3 regions of the Bradyrhizobium sp. C-145 genome follow, and region 2 is predicted to be linked to each of the others. Evidence: predicted binding sites of a transcription regulator. Region 2 holds the regulator's gene; each other region holds the start of a gene.

Region 1 (7,173 bases), 180 kb from region 2:
CGGAGCAGCGAGAGCGAACAAACAGGCCGAAGCCAACAAAACCTTCTTCATCTTCAATCTAATCCCAGTCCCAGTTTCTGTTGTTGCCTTCCATGCCGGAAGGGCAGCGGACTCAACGGCCCAACTAATGCCGTGCTTACACCACTAAAGCCGCAAGTTGTGTCTCCGAAAAGCCACAACAGCCCCCAAAACGTGGCAAGTGCCGACCTATTGTTCCGGAGAGCACGCAAGCAAAAGGCCGGCGCGAGGCCGGCCTTCAATCTCTCAGTGATATCAGGTAGATATCAGTATTTTGCGATGAGCGGACCGCCCCAACGGTAGTTCACGCGGATCAAGCCGATATCGACATCCTGGCTGATGCGCTCGGAGCGTGTGACGACACCGAGCGGGGCAGTGACAAAATTGCCGGACCCGGTGAAGTTGATCGTGCGGTTGCCGAGGAAGATGTGATCGTACTCGAAGCCGACCGACCAGTTCGGCGCGAATCCGAACTCGATGCCCGCGCCCACCGTGCCGCCCCAACGGGTCTCGTTGGCCCGGTCGAACTCGAGGCCTGTCGCCAAATCGTAGGTCCGATAGCGATCACCGACAACGGCGCCGCCGCCCTTCACGTAGAGCAGCACGTTGTTCCAGGCGTAGCCGACCTGGCCGGTGATCAAACCGAACGAGTCGATCTTCGAGCGGTTGCGAAGGGCGAACAGTGCGCTGACATTGTCGCCAGAAAAGTCGGCCCAGTTGCCCTGGCCCTCGACGCCGAACACCCAATTGGCCGACTGCCAGCGATAGCCAACTTGGCCACCGACCGTGCCGCCCGTCGCGTTGTGGCAGCCTTCGCCGACCAGAGTGCCGGTCACAGGCGTCACGAAGTCCCAGCACTTGTGGCTGGTGCCGCCGCCGCCGTTGATACCGATGTAGAAGCCGCTCCAGTCGTAGATGGCGGCGACCATCGGCGGCGGAGCTTTGGTGTAGGGACGCGCAGCGAGATCTGCCGCACTTGCAGGAGCCGACAGGCCCAACGCGATTGCACCGATTGCACCAAACAGAAGCTTATTCATTGCAGTCTCCCCAGTTTCGTCCGCTTCTCGAACTCCCCGAAGCGGTTGATCAGGCGCGACGCCCATATGAACTAAGTCCGACTCAACCGTAGCCTAGGGAGTGGGCAAAGTCCGTCTCCGAAATGCCACACTCGCAAACCGATTGAACCAAGTGCAACTTGATGAATGTTAAGTAGTTTTTACCGTTTCTCGGGAACCCAAAAAGTTCCATCGGGAGGCTGCCTTTTTCATCGCCAATCGTGACCGGACTCGGCCCGATGTCCGCCCGATTGCCACAAAGAACAAATCTGGAACGAAGCGGATGGCGATGCTATATGTGGGGATAACCCTGGGGGTGATGGGCTGAGCGGCGTCCGTAAGCGTATAGGTCGCCTCAACAGGGCGGCGGAGGAACGCGGGGAGCGGACTTTCGCCTTTGAAATTCAGTGGCATTGGAGTGGAGAGCGGCGATGGCGGGAAGCGTCAACAAGGTCATTCTGGTTGGAAATCTCGGCAAGGATCCCGAGATCCGCCGCACCCAGGACGGGCGGCCGATCGCGAATTTGAGCATCGCCACCTCGGATACCTGGCGCGACAAGAATACCGGCGAGCGCAAGGAAAAGACCGAGTGGCATCGCGTCGTGATCTTCAATGAAGGGCTGTGCAAGGTCGCCGAGCAGTACCTGAAGAAGGGCGCCAAGGTTTACATCGAGGGCGCGCTCCAGACCCGCAAATGGACCGACCAGAGCGGCGTCGAGAAATATTCGACCGAGGTCGTGCTCCAGGGCTTCAACTCGACGCTGACGATGCTCGACGGCCGCGGTGGCGGCGGAGGAGGCGCCAGCTTCGGTGATGAGCCGGGCGGCGATTTCGGCTCCTCCGGTCCCGTCAGCAGCGCACCGCGCCGTCCTGTTGCGGCCGGCGGCGGTCGCAACAGCGACATGGACGACGATATCCCGTTCTGAGAACACGGATCGCGCGGCCAAGGCGCATTACCTGATCGGGCCGCGCAGGGTGTGTCGTGTCAGCAATTTCTACTAATCGGCGGGGCGGGCTCGGATTTTCCGGGCCCGCTTCATGTTCGACGTGAGCTCGGACTTCACATGGGCAAACCGTCTGACGGGGCCCGCTCGCGGCGCGCTTTTCCAGGCGCGTGAGGTCATTTTGGAGGGGCGATTCCGGGCCTCTCGGAAGCAGTGCTCGAAAGGGCTTAAGTTGTTGGAAAAATAGGCGGAAAAATCGCTTGCCAGGGCCTTCGCGAGGGTGGTTATCCGACCCCCGATGCGCTATATGATTCCCAGATAAAACCTCACCGGATTTCCCCTTGGCTGACGACGACAACAAGCCCGGCGACCAGCCGGCGCAACCCTCGGACATTCGCCCCGTCTCCATCCTCGACGAGATGAAGAAGTCCTATCTCGATTACGCCATGAGCGTGATCGTGTCGCGCGCGCTGCCCGATGCGCGCGACGGCCTGAAGCCGGTGCATCGCCGCATCCTGTTCTCGATGAACGAGGAAGGCTACACGCCGGACAAGAAGCACAAGAAGTCGGCCGGTATCGTCGGCGACGTCATGGGCCAATACCATCCGCATGGCGACCAGGCGATCTACGACGCGCTGGTGCGCATGGCGCAGCCTTTCTCGATGCGCGAACTGCTGGTGGACGGGCAGGGCAATTTCGGCTCGGTCGACGGCGATCCGCCGGCGGCGATGCGCTACACCGAGTCGCGCCTGACCAAGATCGCGCTGAAGCTGCTCGACGACATCGACAACGAAACCGTCGACTTCCAGGACAATTACGACGGCTCGACCAAGGAACCGGTGGTCCTGCCGGCGCGGTTCCCGAACCTGCTGGTCAACGGCGCCGGCGGCATCGCGGTCGGCATGGCCACCAACATCCCGCCGCACAATCTCGGCGAGGTCATCGATGCCTGCCTCGCGTTGATCGACAATCCGTCGCTGACCATCGACGAGCTCAACAACATCATCCCGGGCCCGGATTTCCCGACCGGCGGCATCATCCTGGGCCGCCAGGGCATCCGCAGCGCCTACCATCTCGGCCGCGGCTCCATCGTGATGCGCGGCAAGGTCACGTTCGAGACGATCCGCAAGGAGCGCGAGGCGATCGTCATCACCGAGATCCCGTATCAGGTGAACAAGGCGACGATGGTCGAGCGCATCGCCGAACTCTACAAGGAAAAGAAGATCGAGGGCATCTCCGATCTGCGTGACGAGTCCGACCGCGAGGGCTATCGCGTCGTCGTCGAGCTCAAGCGCGATGCCGTGCCCGACGTGGTGCTGAATCAGCTCTACAAGTTCACGCCGCTGCAGACGAGCTTCGGCGTCAACGCCGTCGCGCTCGATTCCGGCCGTCCGCAGACGATGAATCTGAAGGATATGCTGACGATCTTCGTCGGCTTCCGCGAGCAGGTCGTCACGCGCCGGACCAAGTACAAGCTGCGCAAGGCGCGCGAGCGCGCGCATGAGCAGGTCGGCCTCGCCATCGCGGTCGCCAACATCGACGAGATCATCAAGGTGATCCGCACTTCGCCGACGCCGGCGGCTGCGCGCGACACCCTGATGACGCGCGACTGGCCGGCGCGCGACGTCGAGGACATCATCACGCTGATCGACGATCCGCGCCACCGCATCAACGCGGACGGCACCATCCGCCTGTCGCTGGATCAGGCCAAGGCCATCCTGGAACTGCGCCTGGCACGTCTCACTGCACTCGGCCGCGACGAGATCGGCGACGAGCTGTCAAAACTCGCCGGCGAGATCGGCGACTATCTCGATATCCTGCGCTCGCGCGCCCGCATTCTCGAGATTATCAAGACCGAGCTCGCCGAGGTGAAGGCCGAGTTCGCCACGCCGCGCCGCACCGTGATCATGGAGCAGGAAGGCGAGGTCGAGGACGAGGACCTGATCCAGCGCGAGGATATGGTCGTCACCGTCTCCCACGCCGGCTACGTCAAGCGCGTGCCGCTGTCGGCCTACCGGGCGCAGCGCCGCGGCGGCAAGGGCCGCGCCGGCATGCAGACGCGCGACGAGGATTTCGTCAGCCGCCTGTTCGTGGCCTCCACGCACACGCCGGTGCTGTTCTTCTCCTCGCGCGGCCAGGTCTACAAGGAAAAGGTCTGGCGCTTGCCGATGGCTGCGCCGAACGCGCGCGGCAAGGCGCTGATCAACATCCTGCCGCTGGAGCAGGGCGAGCGCATCACCACCATCATGCCGCTGCCCGAGGATGAATCGACCTGGGGCAACCTCGACGTGATGTTCGCCACGACAGGCGGTAACGTGCGGCGCAACAAGCTGTCCGACTTCGTCGACGTCCGCCGTTCCGGCATCATCGCGATGAAGCTCGACGACAACGAGGCGATCGTCGACGTGCAGATCTGCACCGAGCGCGACGACGTGCTGCTGACCGCTGCCGGCGGCCAGTGCATTCGCTTCCCCGTCACCGACGTGCGCGTGTTCACCGGGCGCACCTCGATGGGCGTGCGCGGCATCGCGCTTGGCGAGGGCGACAAGGTGATTTCGCTGGCGATCCTGCGCCATGTCGAGACCACCTCGGACGAGCGCTCGGCCTACCTGAAGATGCGCCGTGCGGTCGCCGGCGAAGCTGCGACTGAGGAGACCGCCGCGGACGGCGAGGCCGAGGAGGCCTCCGGCAGCTTCCAGCTGGCCCAGGAGCGTTACGCCGAGATGTCGGCGCAGGAGCAGGTCGTGCTCACCGTGTCGGTCAACGGCTATGGCAAGCGCACCTCGTCCTACGAGTACCGCACCACGGGCCGCGGCGGCAAAGGTATCGTCGCCATGAGCGTCAACAACCGCAACGGCAACCTCGTGGCCTCATTCCCGGTGGAAGATGCCGACCAGATCATGCTGGTCACCGACAAGGGCCAGCTGATCCGCTGCCCGGTCGAAGGCATCCGCATCGCCGGCCGCTCGACGCAGGGCGTGATCGTGTTCGACACCGCTGAGGACGAGCACGTCGTCTCGGTCGAGCACATCACGGAAGAGGCCGAGAGCGGGAATGGAGAGAACGGCAACGGCGGTGGAGCCTAGCGCATGATCCGGAAAGGCGCGCAGCGGTTTTCCGAAAAGATTATGCTCAAACAATAAGCGCGATGACGATTCATCCTGATCTCATCGCGCTTCGGCTGGTGCGGGAGCCGACGAAGCCGTATCGCAACGCAGGTTGGAGATGAATTCTCCGATCTGAGCGATGGCCGCATGGGCTTCCGGCAGCACCGGAACGAAGAGCTGGAAGACGTGCGGCATGCGCGACCAGACCTCCAGGCGGCTCCGCGGATTACCTTGTTTCAGCTTGTCGGCCATGCGGACCGCGTCATCCCGCAGGATCTCGTCGCTGCCGACATGGATCAGCACCGGCGGAAGGCCGAACGCATCGCCATAGAGCGGCGAGGCATGGGGGTTATACGGGTCGGCGCCTGCCAGATAGCAACGCACGAATTCCGGAACATCGTGCACGTTCAACATCGGATCTGATGCGGCATTCTCGATCAACGAGGGCGCGGTGAGCGCGAGATCGGTCCAGGGTGACATGGCAACGGCGGCCGCAGGAAGCGGCTTGCGTTCGTCACGCAGCCTCATGAGAAGGCACAGGGCCAATCCTCCACCGGCTGAATCACCCATCACGAAGAGTTCGCCTGGATCGCCTGTCTCGCCGGCGAGCCAGAGAAAACCCGCTACGGCGTCGTCCAGTGCGGCCGGAAACGGATGTTCAGGTGCGAGACGATATTCAAGGGCCCAGACCGTCGATTTGGTCACATTGGCAATGCGCCAGGTGAAATGCCGGTAGTAGATCGGCGCGCCCGAGACATAGGCGCCGCCATGAAGATATAGCACGTTGCGTCCCGGGTGCGACGCCGGGGTGGCGATCCGGTGCAGTCTGAGGTGACTGGCCTGCACGACGCTTGTCTTTGTGCTGCGTGGCGGACGAGGCACCCATCGCTCCATGCGATGCATGTTGGCCCGCCACGTCCCGACATCGAATGGCTGACGGTGCCGTTTCAGGAACATGCGGATGCCGAGACGCAGCATTTCCGCGCGCAAGCTCATGGTGCGTCCTCTTGCTTCATTCGCTTGGGTCTTACGGCCTGAATGCGGCCGCCTTTGGCAGGTGCAGCCGCTCGGGTTCGCCGGATCCGGTGTCGACCAGCAGGCCATCCTCGATCTCGACGATGCGATCCGCAAAGGGAATGACCCGCGGATCATGCGTCACGACGAGCACGGCGCGCTCGCGCTGATGGGCTGCATCGGCGAGAATCCGCATGATGCTTCGCCCGTTATTGCCGTCGAGCGCGGCAGTTGGCTCGTCGGCGAGAATGACCGAGGGATTGGCGACAAAGGCTCGCGCGATCGCGACCCTCTGCTGCTCACCGCCGCTGAGCTCGCCCGGCAAGGTATCGGCCTTCTGCTCCAGACCAACCAGGTTCAGTGCTTCCTGCGCCCGTTTCCTGGCCTTGCCTCCACGTTCATGACGGATGTCGAGGGCGAGTTGCACGTTCTGTGCAGCGGTGAGCGTCGGAAACAGATGATAGGACTGGAACACAAAGCCGATATGGTCGCGCCTGATTCTGGCCAGTCCCTCCTTGTCGACGCCCGACGTGGGCGTACCGCACACGGTGAGCGCGCCCGAACTTGGTGCCAGCATGCATCCGAGCACGAGCAGCAGCGTCGTCTTGCCGCTGCCCGACGGCCCCATCAGCAGTGTGAACTCGCCGCGTCGCAGCGTGAGGTCGATCCCGCGCAGCGCCTTCACCTCGCCAGCGCCCCGCCCAAGCGTTTTCTTGATCGCGGTGGCCTCAATGATGATTTCGTTCATCGCATGAATACCGTTGCTGGATCGATCCGCACCACACGCACGATTGCGCCGATCGCCGACGCTACGCACATCACGACCGTCAGCACGAACAGAGCTGCAATCAGCCACGGCGTGATGACGATGGGCAACGCGCTCTTGGCAGTCATCTCCACAACGACAGCGCCGATCGCGGTCGCAATGATGAAGCCGATGATCGCGTTGAGGAGCGCCTGGTAGATGATGACCCTGTAGATATATCCATTCGACGAACCCATTGCCCGCAGGGTGGCGAATTCACTGAGGTGATC
Region 2 (7,173 bases):
TTCTCGGGAGGACAACAATGAACGACGCGCCCCGCATCCGGCCGGAAAGGAACGTCGAACTCGGCGCCAGCAACGAGCCGTTCCAGAACCTGCACGAATTCATCCGGAAAGCGCGCGCCAATCTCAACCAGAATGCCTGGGACTACATCGTCGGCGCTGCCGAGACCGAGACCACGATGCGCCGGAACCGGATGGCGCTGGACGAGATCGCCTTCCGCCCCCGCGTGCTGCGCGATGTTCGCAAAGTCGACGGCTCGGTCGAGCAACTCGGCCGCAGGATGCGGCTGCCGGTGGTGCTCGCCCCGGTCGGTGCGCTCGAAATCTTCGATCCCGATGGTGCGGCAAGCGTAGCCCGCGCCGCCGGCACCTTCGGTGCGGCGCACATGTTGAGCTCCGTGTCCGAGCCCGGCCTGGAAAAGACTGCCGAGGCCGCGCCCGACGCGCTGCGGCTCTATCAGCTCTATGTCCGCGGCGACGATGCCTTCGTCGCGGATGTCGTCAGCCGCTCCGAAAAGAACGGCTATGCCGCATTCTGCCTGACCGTCGACACCGCCCATTACAGCCGTCGCGAACGTGACATCGCCAAGCGCTACGTTCGCGAAAGCCGCCTGCGCGCCACCGGCGGCGATTTCCAGAAGGGCCTGGAGTGGCGGACCGTGAAGATGATCAAGGACAAATTCAGGATCCCGCTGATCCTGAAGGGCATTGCCACGGCCGAGGACGCACAGATCGCGATCGATCATGGTGTCGAGTGGATCTACGTCTCCAACCATGGCGGCCGTCAGCTCGATCACGGCCGCGGCGCCATGCATGTGCTGCCTGAAATCGTCGAGGCCGTGAAGGGCCGCGCCAAGATCATGGTCGATGGCGGCTTCTGCCGCGGCACCGACATCGTCAAGGCGATCGCGGCGGGCGCCGACATCGTCGGCATCGGCCGGCTGCAATGCTGGGCGCTGGCGGCGGCCGGCGAAGCCGGCGTGATGCGGATGCTGGAACTGCTGGAGGACGAAGTGCTGCGCTGCCTCGGCCTCTTGGGTGCCACCTCGTTCGCCGAGGTCGACAAGTCCTGCCTGCATCAGGCGACTGCAACGAATGCGCCGAGCGTGTTCAGCGCGTTCCCGCTGTTCGACCACGATCCCTATCGATACTGAAGTGAAAGGACACGATGACCTCGCTCTCTCCCGGCAGCGCCGATGCGCTCCTGTTCGACCTCGGACGCGTGGTGCTCGATATCGACTTCTCCAAGGCGATCGCCTGCTGGGCGGGACATGCCGGCTGCCCGCCCGAGGCCATCGTTGCGCGCTATGTGCGTGACGAGGCCTACCGGCTGCACGAGGTCGGCAAGATCAGCGACGAGGATTATTTCCAATCGCTGCGTTCATCGCTCGGGATCGACATTTCCGATGCGCAGTTTCTGGAGGGATGGAACGCGATCTTCGCCGGCGAGATGCCCGATATCGCCGAGCTCTTGCCGCGCGCTGCCAAGCAGATGCCGCTCTATGTCTTCTCCAATACCAACCGGCCGCATGTCGACTATTTCTCGAAGGAATATGCCGGTGTGCTCGGCCATTTCCGCGAGCTCTATTTGTCGTCCAGCATCGGCCTGCGCAAACCGGATGCAGAGGCGTTCGACCATGTCGTGACGTCGATCGGCGTGCCGGCCAGCCGAATCGTGTTCTTCGACGACCTTGCCGAGAACGTCGAAGGGGCGCGGGCGCGCGGATTGACGGCGGTGCATGTCACCTCGCCCGGTGATGTCGGCAACGCCTTGCGAGCGTTGGGAATTTGACTGCCGACGCCCCGGCCGGATCTGGTTGGGTTCCGAGGACCAAATCTGCTTGGGATGCGGAACCAAATCACCTTGCGCATTTTTGTACAAAGTTCCGGGAACGGAAATACTTCCTCCGGACTCTATGAGTCCGTTGGGACTTCTACATCGGACTTATTCTCGTGCTGGGCAAAGCCTACCTCACAAAGCAAGCTTCTCTGCTGCTCGAATTCGCCAGAACCACCTCGGATTCGCGCCTCTCCGCCAAGCTCATCAGCAAGGCCGCCGACCTGAAATCTCAGGCCGATCCGCTGCCGGATAAGGATCAGGGCCCCAAAGCTCCGGACGTGACACCTAGCGTCAGTTCGGGCGAACAGACGCAGAGTTGATCGATGCTGGCCGTGGCTCTGGTCATTCTCGTCCTAGCCATGGCCACTCTGGTACCAATCTGCCTCGTCCTGGAGATCATGTCCCGCCGGGCCTGACGTCGCCCTCGTTGCCTGCGAATGCGTCGTCGGGATGATCATCCCGCTCGGCTGCTCTTTTGCCTCTGCGCTCGCGCTCGGCTAGAAGGCTTCCTGCCAATTCGTCCGCGAGCAGGAGTTTTCGCCGTGGCTCTCATGCCGGTTTCCGATGCGCTTGCCGCCGTGCTTGCCGGCGCGGAGCCTCTGACCGAGGAAATGGTTGCTCTCGACGTAGCCTTCCACCGTGTGCTCGCCCGCGACGTGGCGGCGCTGCGCACGCAGCCGCCGGAAGCAATGTCCGCGATGGATGGTTATGCCGTGCGCGCGGCCGACGCGGGGGCGATCGATTCCCGACTGACGGTGATTGGCGAGGTGGCGGCGGGTCGTCCGTTCGCGGGAACGGTCGGCGCCGGCGAAGCCGTGCGGATCTTCACCGGCGGCGTCGTTCCCAACGGAGCCGACGCGGTCGTGATCCAGGAGGATACGGTCGCGGACGGCAAGCGCATCACGATCAAGGAAGCCGCGATTCCCGGTCGGCACATCCGCCCCGCAGGCGTCGACTTCGCCGAAGGCGACGCGCTCCTGCGCAAGGGAACCCGTCTCACCGAGCGCGACCTCGCGCTCGCCGCCGCCATGAATCACCCGCAGCTTGCCGTCTGCCGCCGCCCGAAGGTCGCGATCCTCGCCACCGGCGACGAACTGGTGATGCCAGGCGCCTCGCCCGGCCGCGGCCAGATCGTCTATTCCAACGGCTATGCCCTGCACGCGCTCGCCCGCAGCGAGGGGGCCGACACCATCGACCTTGGCATTGCCGCCGACACGCTGGAGGCCACCACCGCCGGCATCCGCCGCGCCCGCGAGAGCGGCGCCGACATCCTGGTCACGACCGGCGGCGCATCGGTCGGCGACCACGATCTGGTCCAGCAGGCGCTGAGGGACGAAGGTATCTCGATGGCGTTCTGGAAGATTGCGATGCGCCCGGGCAAGCCGATGATGCATGGGCGGCTCGGCGCGATGCGCGTGATCGGCCTGCCGGGTAATCCCGTCTCCTCCTATGTGTGCGCCTTCCTGTTCATGGTCCCGCTGATTCGTGCGGTGTCGGGTCGATCCGTGATTCATCACCGCCATGAGCGCGCCGTGCTCGGCCGCGATGTGGGCGCAAACGATATGCGCGCGGATTATCTTCGCGCACGTCTGGAACAGCGCGACGACGGCACGCTGGTGGCCGTTCCCGTCCATCACCAGGATTCCTCGCTGCTTGCGAATCTCGCTGCGGCACAGGCACTTCTCGTGCGCGCGCCGTTCGCGCCGAAGGCCGGAGCCGGCTCGCCTTGCGAGGTGCTGCGCCTGCCCGTCTGAGCGCATCCACCACACGCGTTCCGCGAACTTTGTCGCGTTCACGCAAAATTAAGCAGTTGCGGAACACATATCGAACATATAGTGTCCGTTCATGATTTGTTTCGAGGAGGTAGCGGTTCGCCGCTCCAATTCAGCGTCTCGGAATCGAACGACATCAACCGGGGGACTTTGGTCGAGATGTTAACGCGCAAACAATACGAGCTTCTGCGGTTCATCAGCGAACGTCTGAAGGAAAGCGGCGTGCCGCCCTCCTTCGACGAGATGAAGGATGCGCTCGACCTGCGCTCGAAATCGGGCATCCATCGCCTGATCACCGCGCTGGAGGAGCGCGGCTTCATCCGCCGCCTGCCCAACCGCGCTCGCGCCATCGAGGTGATCAAGCTGCCTGAGCTCCAGGCCGCCGCCGGCAACCGCCGCGGCTTCACGCCAAGCGTCATCGAGGGCAATCTCGGCAAGGTGCGCGCGAGCTCCAGCCCACCCGCCGACGAGGGCGAGCGTCCCGTTGCGGTGCCGGTGATGGGTCGCATCGCAGCCGGTACGCCGATCGAAGCGTTGCAGACCCGCAGTCACACCATCAGCGTGCCGCCCGACATGCTGGGCTCGGGCGAACACTATGCGCTCGAAGTGCGCGGCGATTCGATGGTCGAGGCCGGCATCCTCGACGGCGACATGGCGCTGATCCAGCGCAACGAGAGCGCCGATACCGGCGACATCGTGGTGGCGCTGATCGACGACGAGGAAGCGACGCTCAAGCGCTTCCGCCGCCGCGGCGCCTCGATCGCGCTCGAGCCCGCCAACGCCGCCTACGAGGTGCGCATCCTGCCGCCGAACCGGGTGAAGATTCAGGGCAAGCTGATCGGACTGTACCGCAAGTACTGAGAAGACTCAGTGGTCATTCGATACCGATGATTCCGATTGGAGCGGACGGATTGTCCGCTTCAGCTGGATAGTCTTTCTGGTCTCGGGCAGATTATCTGGCCCCTTTCCAAGCGCTAGGTCCTCGGCATGCCGCCCGAAGCACTCATCGCCTTGCGGCTCAAGAGATCGAGGAGACAACGATGCGTAGGATCGTTTTGAGCGCCTTCGCAACTGTGCTGATCGCTGCATCGGCAGCGCAAGCATTCGCAGCACAATCGCAGCACCATCCCCGCAAGTCGGCGTATGCGACAACGAGTGAGCAATTCCGCAGCGCCCGAAGTGCCGTCGCGCGACAGCCACAGCCGAGTTGGCCATATTCCGGATGGTCGGCGCCCGCAGGCCGCTGACGCTCGCATCCGCCAAATGCACTGAAGCGAGCTTTGTTCCTATTGGATTCGGGAAAGATAATGTGATCGCATCCGACTGACGCCAGCCGCAGATTCGCCCACAACCAAGCAGAATGTTACGTGCTTCCACTCTGATAGAGGCTTGCGCCTCCGAAAGAGGCGCGGGTTGCTATCTTCGAATAGGAGCACCCGATGTGTGACTACAGTCTGCATGCCGTTGCATCGCGCCCCGCCGAAGTCGGCGAGACGATCGTGTCGACAACGTTCCGCGGCACCTCGACGCGCGGCTTCGCTTCCGCGGCCGACCCGACCGTGGCCGTCTGCCTGCTGCCGGGAACGGAGCTCGCCTTCGCCGACAACGTCCGTTACGACAATCGTTGGATCTGGACGCGCACGATCAACTCCCGCGTCGGCAAGTTCGGCAAGATCGATCCGCACATTCCCGATCGCCATCATGACGCGATCGAATTCCCCGACGGCAAATACGTGCTGGTGACGCAGCTCGTCGAAGGCCAGCACGCAACCGTGCTGCAACTGCCGGTGACGCAGCCGGTCAGCGAGCGCGAGCACAAGCCGCAGATCGATACCGACAGCCGGCCGACGATCACGCGTCTGCCGATCGGCTGAGCCGTTCCTGGCCACCAGGTCGGGCCAGGATTGAAAATGCCATCGCCGGCCGAGGCCGGCGAGATGGTATGATTTATGTTCTGCGGAAGTCCGGTTGGACCCGGACCAACTCCTCGCATTTGTTCTTAATCGTCTGGCCTTAATCGTCGACCTGCAAGTCGGTCTCCGCCGGAGTCGCGTCCCGATTGCGGACCGTAGCCGCCTTCGGCGCGAGGCTTCCGTCGAAATCACCCTCGCCGGCGCCGGCCGGGAGCCAAGGGCGGCTTGTGCCTCTTGCTCTCACAGCCTGAACCGCAAAACCGTCACCACGCTGCGTCAACGCCAGCGCGCCTTGGCTGGTGAGACGCTGCCGATCGACCACCATCGCCGCGCAATCGGGCGGTGCGGGCCGCCGCGTCACTACCAGCGCGGCGCGGCTGCAATCATCAGCCAGCGCGTCGATCCGCAAGGAAAGCGCAACCAGCCTCCCGTCGGCGAGCGGCGTCACGCAGCCGGCCTCGTCGCACGACACGCCGTCGGCCAGCGAGCTACTCCCGGCGTCGCGCGGATCAGCGTCGGCAGCTAACCACTCCCTAAGCAGAAAGCCGTCCTTGCTCGTCCGGATCACATGCAGGTGTCCGTCGCGGCCGCGCACCGCGACGCTCGCGTCGTCTCCGGCAATCAGGATATCGGGCTGCCGCACCGACAGCCCCCAGGCAATGGAAGCCAGTAGCAGCAGGGCACCAGACCAGCGCAAGGGGGTGCGCAACAGGCCCATCACGATGATCCCGAGGCTTGCCGCGACCAGCGGCGCGATGCCGAAGGCGGGGATGCGGCCGACTGCGCCCGGCAGTGCCGCCACCCAGCGCGATACCGCGACCATCCAGTCGATCCCGATCCCCATTAGCCACCAGAACACGCCGTCGAGCCCGAAGGGAGCCGCGAGCAATCCCAGCAGCCCCGCCGGCATCACCAGCGCCGAAACCACCGGCATCGCGCCAAGATTGGCGAGTACGCCAAACGGCGTGACACGGTGAAAATGGAAGGCGGCATAGGGCGTGGTCGCAAGCCCCGCGATCAGCGAGGCCAGGAACAGCATCGCGATCTCGCGGCCGCCCCATAGCGCGATGCGCGCTGTCGCCGAATGATCGGGCGAAGCAAACAGGTTCGGCATGCCGATCTGTACCAGCGCGACCAGCCCGAGCGTCGCGGCGAAGGACATTTGAAAACTCGGATGCACCAGCGCTTCGGGCGCGACCGCGAGCACGATCAGCGCGGCCACCGCCAGCGTGCGGAAGGTGATGGCGCGGCGATCGACCATGACCGCGATCAGCACCACCGCCGTCATGAAAAACGATCTTTGCGTCGCGACCTCCGCGCCTGACAGCAGCAGATAGAACGCGGCCGCCACCAGCGCTGCAGCTGCCGACCATTTCTTGATGGCAAAGCCCGCCGCCAGCCCCGGGATCAGTGCCAGTAGCGCACGCACCGCGAAGAACACGACACCGGCGACAACCGCCATGTGATAGCCGGAGATCGGTCAACTGAAAATTTTGAGCAGCTAATTCAATGTCTTAACGTGCCTTCGCTTCCCAAAATTGGGGCCCGGGAAGCACCAGGGACATACCCAAGGCGAGTCAATTTGACTCAGGGACATGAGCCGCCGGCAAACGCAGAGTGTGCGCTCGGGGACCGGGGGCGCTGCAATGGG
Region 3 (7,173 bases), 4.1 Mb from region 2:
ATGCCGATACGATAAGCCGCGACATAAGCGGCCATTCCGGCCGCCTGCTCGCTCTCCGGCAGGCTCTCGACCCGGAAGGCATCGACCACGATGTCCTGGGTCGAGGACGTGGTCGCGACCAGCAGCGCGCCGAGCGCGACGTAGAACGGCGAGCGCGCAGGATCGGTCATCGCCAGCAGCAGGATGGCGATGATCAGCAGCAGCTGCGAGAACAAGAGCCAGCCACGCCGCCGCCCGAAGACGCGGGTGAACAGCGGCACATGGATCGCATCCACCAGCGGCGCCCACAAAAATTTCAGCGTGTAGGGCGTGCCGACCAGCGCAAACAGCCCGATGGTCTTGAGATCGACCCCGACCTCCCGCATCCACACCAGCAGCGTCGAGCCCGACAGCGCCAGCGGCAGGCCTGAGGAGAAGCCGAGGAACAGCACTATCAGCACCCGCGGTTGCAGGTACACGGCAAGGCTGTCACGCCAGGAGGCAGCGGTGGCGCCAGCGGAGGAGGTCGCGTCGGGTGCGGTCATGGGGTGGTGTTAGCAGATTCTGGGGGCGCTGCCTCTTCTCCCTCTCCCCCGTTCTTACGGGGAGAGGGTTGGGGTGAGGGGCCTCTCGCCACATTTGAACTCGTCGAGGGACCTGTATCCCTCACCCGGATTGCGCCGGACGATGCTTCGCATCGCCGGTGGCAATCCGACCTCTCCCCGCAAGCGGGGAGAGGTGAAGACGTCACTCCCCCGCCTGGAGCTTCCTCGGAAACAGCTCCGGCGCACCGGTGGCCACCAAATGTGGGCCTTCGGGCGCATCCGCCTTGCTGAAATCGAGCTCCTCGATTCGCCCGGCGCGCTTCTCGATCTTGTCGGCGGAGATCAGCACCTGCCGCACGTCCTCGTTGACGTCGGCAAAATGCTTTTGCAGCTTCAGCACGCGGTCGCGCAGGCGGCCCAAATCGTCGCCCAGCTTGATCACCTCGGTGCGGATCTGGTCGGCGGCATCGCGCATGCGCGCGTCCTTCATGATCTGCTGCATGACTTGGATCGCGAGCATCAGCAACGAGGGTGACACCAGCACGACGCGGGCGCGATAGGCCTTCTGGATCACGTCGTCGAAGCCGTCATGGATCTCGGCGTAGACCGATTCCGACGGCACGAACATCAGCGCCATCTCCTGGGTCTCGCCGGTGACGAGATATTTTTCGGCGATGTCGCTGACGTGCTTCATCACGTCGCCGCGCAGCCGCTGCGTGGCGAAGCGCCGCTCCTCGTCGCTGCGGGCGTCGTGCAGCGCGGTCATCGCCTCCAGCGGAAATTTCGCATCGATGCAGAGCGGGCGCTGGTCCGGCAGGAACACGACGCAATCGGGCCGCTTGCCGGTCGAGAGCGTGAACTGGAACTCGTACGAGCCCTTGGGCAATCCGTCCTGGACGATTGCTTCCATTCGCGCCTGGCCGAAGGCCCCGCGCGACTGCTTGTTGGCGAGCACGTCGCGCAGGGTCGTCACCTGCGTGGTGAGGTCGGTGAGGTTCTTGTGCGCACTGTCGATGATGCCGAGCCGCTCATGCAGCGCGCGCAGGCTCTCCATGGTGTTGCGGGTCGAATGTTCCATGGACTGGCCGACGCGATGCGTCACCGAATCCAGCCGCTCGTTGACCGCCCGCGCCATCTCGGCCTGGCGGCCGGCCAGCGCCTGGGTCATGGCGTCGACCCGGCCCGAGGCCTCGCTCTGGGCCCGCAGCACCTCGCTCAGGCGCTCCTCGAGCTCGTCGGCCCGGATCGCATGCGCCATCGCGAGTTCCGCGCCGCGCCGCCCGGAGCGCGCGATCACGACGGCAATCACTACCAGCAGGATGAGGATAAGGGCGCCGAAGCCGATCAGCGCATCGATCGTGCGCACCGGCCAGTCGCCCAGCATGACAATGATCTCGTTCATGCGTCCCCTTCTACCCGATTCGCCGGAATGCGCGAACGAAGAGGGAACGTCGGTGGTTAACGACCCACTAATTTTTATGGTTAACGAAAGCTGAAGTTTTATGGTTAGCGGAGGGTTAACGAAGTTCCTGGCCGGATTGACCGCATCCGGCGCGCAGCTTAAATCGCCGCCATGGCCCTCAGAGAAATCATCATCCTGCCCGACAAGCAGCTGCGTCTGATCTCCAAGCCGATCGAGAAGGTCACGCCGGAGATCCGCAAGCTTGCCGACGACATGTTCGAGACCATGTATGACGCGCCCGGCATCGGCCTCGCGGCGATCCAGGTCGCGCAGCCGCTGCGGCTGATCACCATGGACCTCGCCAAGCGCGACGAGAACGGCGAGACCAAGCACGAGCCGCGTGTCTTCATCAACCCGGAGATTCTCTCCTCTTCGGAGGAACTTTCGGTGTACGAGGAAGGCTGCCTGTCGATCCCCGAATATTACGAGGAGGTCGAGCGTCCCGCGAAGGTGCGCGTGCGCTTCACCGACCTCGACGGCAAGGTGCACGAGGAGGATGCCGAAGGCCTCTATGCCACCTGCATCCAGCACGAGATCGATCATCTCAACGGCGTGTTGTTCGTCGACTATCTGTCGAAGCTCAAGCGCGACCGCGTGATGAAGAAGTTCGAGAAAGCCGCCAAGCGCGCGGGGGAGTAACCACGTCCTCCGCCGTCATGCCCGGCCAAAAGCGCGAAGCGCGTCTTCAAGCCCAAAAGCGCGAAGCGCGTCTTCAAGCTAACGTGCCGGACATCCGCGTTCTTCGTCCGTCGAGTGAGAAAGAACGTGGATGGCCGGGACAAGCCCGGCCATGACGAGTACTCTGTTCCTTTCCGAGGATTGTCTCGTCCCATGCCCCTCCGCCTGATCTTCATGGGCACGCCCGATTTCTCCGTGCCGACGCTGCTCGAGCTGGTCGCGCATGGCCACGAGATCGCGGCCGTCTACACCCGCGCGCCGAAGCCCGGCGGGCGCCGCGGCCTGCAATTGCAGCCCACGCCGGTCGAGGAAGCTGCGCGAAAACTCGGCGTTCCCGTGCTGACGCCGAAGACGTTGAAGACGCCGGAAGCGCTCGACGAATTTCGCGCCTTCGATGCCGATGCCGCGGTCGTCGTCGCCTACGGCATGATCCTGCCGCAGGCCATCCTCGATGCACCAAAACTCGGCTGCTACAATCTGCACGCTTCGCTGTTGCCGCGCTGGCGCGGCGCCGCGCCGATCAATCGCGCCATCATGGCAGGCGATGCCGAGAGCGGCGTGATGGTGATGAAGATGGATGTCGGCCTCGACACCGGCGACGTCGCCATGGCCGAACGGCTCGCGATCACGGACAGCATGACCGCGGCCGATCTGCACGATCGCCTCTCCCGGCTCGGTGCCGATTTGATGGTCCGCGCCATGGCCGCGCTCGGACGCGGCGGGCTTCAGCTCAAAAAGCAGAGCGAGGACGGCGTCACCTATGCCGCCAAGATCGACAAGGCCGAGGCGCGGATCGACTGGACGAAACCTGCACGCGCGGTACTGCGCCACATCCACGGCCTGTCGCCGTTCCCCGGTGCCTGGGCCGAGCTCGCGGACGTCAGCGAGAATGCGCGCGTCAAAATCCTGCGATGTGAATTGGCGAACGGCTCAGCTGCGCCCGGCGAGGTGCTCGACGACCACCTCACCATCGCCTGCGGCGAGGGTGCCATCCGCATCATCGAGATCCAGCGCGAAGGCAAGGCCCGGATGCAGGCCGCTGACTTTTTGCGGGGCGTGCCGCTGAAGGCGGGATCGAAGTTCAGCTGACGCTGTCATACTCCGCGAAAGCGGGGTATCCAGTACGCCGAGGCGTCTCGGTCGAACGGAGCTGTCTCAGAGTACTGGATCATCCGCCTTCGCGGATGATGACACCACCCGGATTGAGATGCCCCGCTACAAGCTCACCATCGAATATGACGGCGCGCCGTTCTGCGGCTGGCAGGTGCAGGAGACGCTGCCCTCGGTGCAGGGCGCGCTGGAAGCTGCCGTCAAGGCGATGACCGGCGCGGATGCGCGGGTGCATGGGGCCGGCCGCACCGATGCCGGCGTGCACGCGCTCGGCCAAGTCGCGCATGTCGACATCGCGAAGCAATTTGCGCCGGATCGTTTTCGCGACGGGCTCAATGCGCATCTGCGCCCGCATCCGGTCGCGGTGCTCGAGGCCGAGATCGTCCCCGAGACCTTCGAGGCGCGCTTCTCGGCCATCAAGCGCCATTACCGCTACCGCATCGTCAACACCCGCGCCAATCTCACTCTCGACGTCGGCCACGCCTGGCGCGTGCCGCGCCGGCTCGACGCCGACGCGATGCATGCGGCGGCACAACGCCTGCTCGGCAAGCACGATTTCACCACATTCCGCGACACCGAGTGCCAGGCCAAGTCGCCGGAGAAGACGCTCGACCAGCTCGACGTCGCGCGCGATGGCCGCGAGATCACGATTCTCACCTCGGCGCGCTCGTTCCTGCACAGCCAGGTGCGCTCGATGGTGGGCTCGCTGGTCTGGGTCGGCGAGGGCCGCTGGACCGCGGACGATCTCTCCGCAGCCTTAGCTGCCCGCAATCGCGCCGCCTGCGGCATCGTCGCCCCGCCGGAGGGGTTGTATCTGGTGAAGGTGGATTATTGACTCTGATGCCGCCACTGGCGTCATGGCCGGGCTTGTCCCGGCCATCCACGACCTTTCTTGTCCGACGCGCCGACGAACGTGGATGCCCGGGACAAGCCCGGGCATGACGGTAGAGGGTTTGGCGAGAATTAGCGCCTCACCCAAAATACCGCGCCAAAATCCCCCGATACACCTGCGTCAGCTTCTCCAGATCCGTCACCGGCACGCGCTCGTCGATCTGGTGCATGGTCTGCCCGACCAGGCCGAACTCGATCACCGGGCAGTAGCTCGAGATGAAGCGAGCATCCGAAGTTCCACCGCTCGTCGACAGCTCCGGCTTGCGGCCGGTCACCTCCTCGATCGCGGAGACCGCGAGATCGGTGAACGGCCCGGGCTTGGTCACGAACACGTTGGAGTTCGAGGGCTCCCAGACGATGCGGGCGCGGATGCGGTTGCCGCAGGCTTTGGCGAGGCGCGTCTCGACCAATTCGCGCAGGCTCGCCTGGGTGTGGTTGTCGTTGTAGCGGATGTTGAATTTCGCGCGGGCCTCGCCGGGGATGACGTTGCTGGCCTTGTTGCCGACGTCGACCGAGGTGAACTCGAGGTTGGAAGCCTGGAACTGGGCGCTGCCATGGTCGAGCGGCTCGTCGGAGATCGCCACGATCAGTCGCGCGATATCAGGCACCGGGTTGGAGGCGCGATGTGGATAGGCGACATGGCCCTGCACGCCGTCGACATAGAGCGTGCCCGATTGTGAGCCGCGGCGGCCGACCTTGATGGTGTCGCCGAGCGTCTCGACGTTGGAGGGCTCGCCCAGCACGCAATGGTCGAACTTTTCGCCGCGCTCGGCGGCCCATTTCAGCAGCTTGATGGTGCCATTGATGGAGACGTCCTCCTCATCGCCGGTGATCAGGAAGGAGATTGAACCCGAGCCCGATTTTTGGCCGTCGGCGCGCGGCTTGCCGCCATTGGCGGCGAGATGCTCCAGCACCGCGGCGATCGAGCAAGCGATGCCGCCCTTCATATCGACCGCGCCGCGGCCGTGCAGGAAACCGTCCTTCACCTCGCCCGAGAATGCGCCGACGCTCCAGGCGCTCTCGTCGCCCGGCGGCACCACGTCGGTGTGGCCGGCAAAGGTGATGTGCGGTCCCTCGCTGCCGATCCGCGCATAGAGATTGTCGACGTCGGCGGTGCCGGGTTCGCTGAACGTCACGCGGTGGCAAATGAAGCCGGCGGCGCTGAGGGCTTTTTCAAGCACCCCGAGTGCACCGGCATCGGCCGGGGTTACCGAGGGGCAGCGGATGAGATCGCGGGCAATGGAGAGAGCATCGGTCATGCGCGTCCGATCAATCTCGCAGCAGCTCGTTGATGCTGGTCTTGGACCGCGTGCGCTCGTCGACGCGCTTGACGATGACGGCGCAGGCGGTGCTTGGGCCGGGCTGGCCGTTCTTCATCGACTTGCCGGGCAGGGCGCCGGGCACCACGACCGAATATTCAGGCACTTCGCCCATGAAGATTTCGCCGGTCTCGCGATCGACGATCTTGGTCGAGGCGCCCAGGAACACGCCCATCGCCAGCACCGCGCCCTTGCGCACGATCACGCCTTCGGCGACCTCGCTGCGCGCGCCGATGAAGCAGTCGTCCTCGATGATCACGGGCTCGGCCTGGAGCGGCTCGAGCACGCCGCCGATGCCGGCGCCGCCGGAGATATGCACGCGCTTGCCGATCTGGGCGCAGGAGCCGACGGTGGCCCAGGTGTCGACCATGGTGCTCTCATCGACATAGGCGCCGAGATTGACGAAGGACGGCATCAGCACGACGTTCTTGGCAATGAAGGCCGAGCGGCGCACGATGGAGCCGGGGACGGCACGGAAACCGGCATCGCGAAAACGGTTCTCGCCCCAGCCTTCAAACTTCGAGGGCACCTTGTCCCACCAGGTCGCCTTGCCCGATCCGCCGGGAATGACGCCCATGTCGTTGAGGCGGAAGGACAGCAGCACGGCCTTCTTCAGCCATTGATTGACCTTCCACTTGCCGTCGCTGCCGCGCTCGGCAACACGCGCCTCGCCCTTGTCCAGAATCTCCAGCGCCTGATCCACGGCCTCGCGCACCTCGCCCTTGGTCGTGGTCGAGATGGTCTCACGCGCATCGAAGGCGCTGTTGATGGTGGATTCCAGGGCGGACAGGGACATCGGAGGCTTCCTCAAAACCGGAGTTATCTGCGGGAAATCGAGGGGGCTTTTTCGGGATTTGGACGAGGAGAGTCAAGAACGCTCTCGGCCTTGTTCCGGATGGCGCCGACGCACCCGGAACGTGAGCGGGGGCCTGCCCCTCAGGGATCGAGGCCGGCGACGATGCTCTCGCAAACGTCGGCCAGTTCGTCGCCAAGCGCAGCAAGCGCCGGCGATCGATATCGCGCAAAGGCTTTGCCGGGATCGAGCCAGCGCAGTTCGGTTCGTCCTTCGCGGAAGCCGATAACTGCGAACTTCAGGGGGACTTCGAGCAAGGCCGCCGAATCGGCCGCCAGCAGACGCGACATCAGGCGCGGGTGAAAGAACAGGATCTGCCGAGCCGGGCCGATGTCG

The links. Region 2 encodes LexA, which represses DNA repair genes until DNA is damaged. Its sites were predicted from a motif close to TGTTCNNNNTGTGTTCNG; they were not measured.
Region 1: the regulator LexA is predicted to act here: its motif matches at 1,333-1,350, upstream of LRP30_RS20805 (single-stranded DNA-binding protein).
Region 3: the regulator LexA is predicted to act here: its motif matches at 1,958-1,975, upstream of rmuC (DNA recombination protein RmuC).

The regions. Positions count from the first base shown of each region.
Region 1 covers NZ_CP088150.1:4,459,496-4,466,668, reverse strand. Annotated here, with positions in the region: gene LRP30_RS20815 (outer membrane protein) at 1-51, opposite strand, end outside; gene LRP30_RS20810 (outer membrane beta-barrel protein) at 285-1,055, opposite strand; gene LRP30_RS20805 (single-stranded DNA-binding protein) at 1,505-1,999, shown strand; gene gyrA (DNA gyrase subunit A) at 2,359-5,103, shown strand; gene LRP30_RS20795 (alpha/beta hydrolase) at 5,185-6,120, opposite strand; gene LRP30_RS20790 (ABC transporter ATP-binding protein) at 6,152-6,886, opposite strand; gene LRP30_RS20785 (ABC transporter permease) at 6,883-7,173, opposite strand, start outside.
Region 2 covers NZ_CP088150.1:4,644,028-4,651,200, forward strand. Annotated here, with positions in the region: gene LRP30_RS21645 (alpha-hydroxy acid oxidase) at 18-1,151, shown strand; gene LRP30_RS21650 (HAD family phosphatase) at 1,166-1,789, shown strand; gene LRP30_RS21655 (hypothetical protein) at 1,951-2,157, shown strand; gene glp (gephyrin-like molybdotransferase Glp) at 2,380-3,591, shown strand; gene lexA (transcriptional repressor LexA) at 3,769-4,470, shown strand; gene LRP30_RS21670 (hypothetical protein) at 5,049-5,483, shown strand; partial or broken gene LRP30_RS21675 (ComEC/Rec2 family competence protein) at 5,623-6,999, opposite strand.
Region 3 covers NZ_CP088150.1:519,624-526,796, forward strand. Annotated here, with positions in the region: gene LRP30_RS02320 (MFS transporter) at 1-524, opposite strand, end outside; gene rmuC (DNA recombination protein RmuC) at 727-1,926, opposite strand; gene def (peptide deformylase) at 2,098-2,625, shown strand; gene fmt (methionyl-tRNA formyltransferase) at 2,818-3,753, shown strand; gene truA (tRNA pseudouridine(38-40) synthase TruA) at 3,872-4,609, shown strand; gene dapE (succinyl-diaminopimelate desuccinylase) at 4,746-5,924, opposite strand; gene dapD (2,3,4,5-tetrahydropyridine-2,6-dicarboxylate N-succinyltransferase) at 5,935-6,780, opposite strand; gene LRP30_RS02355 (DUF302 domain-containing protein) at 6,921-7,173, opposite strand, start outside.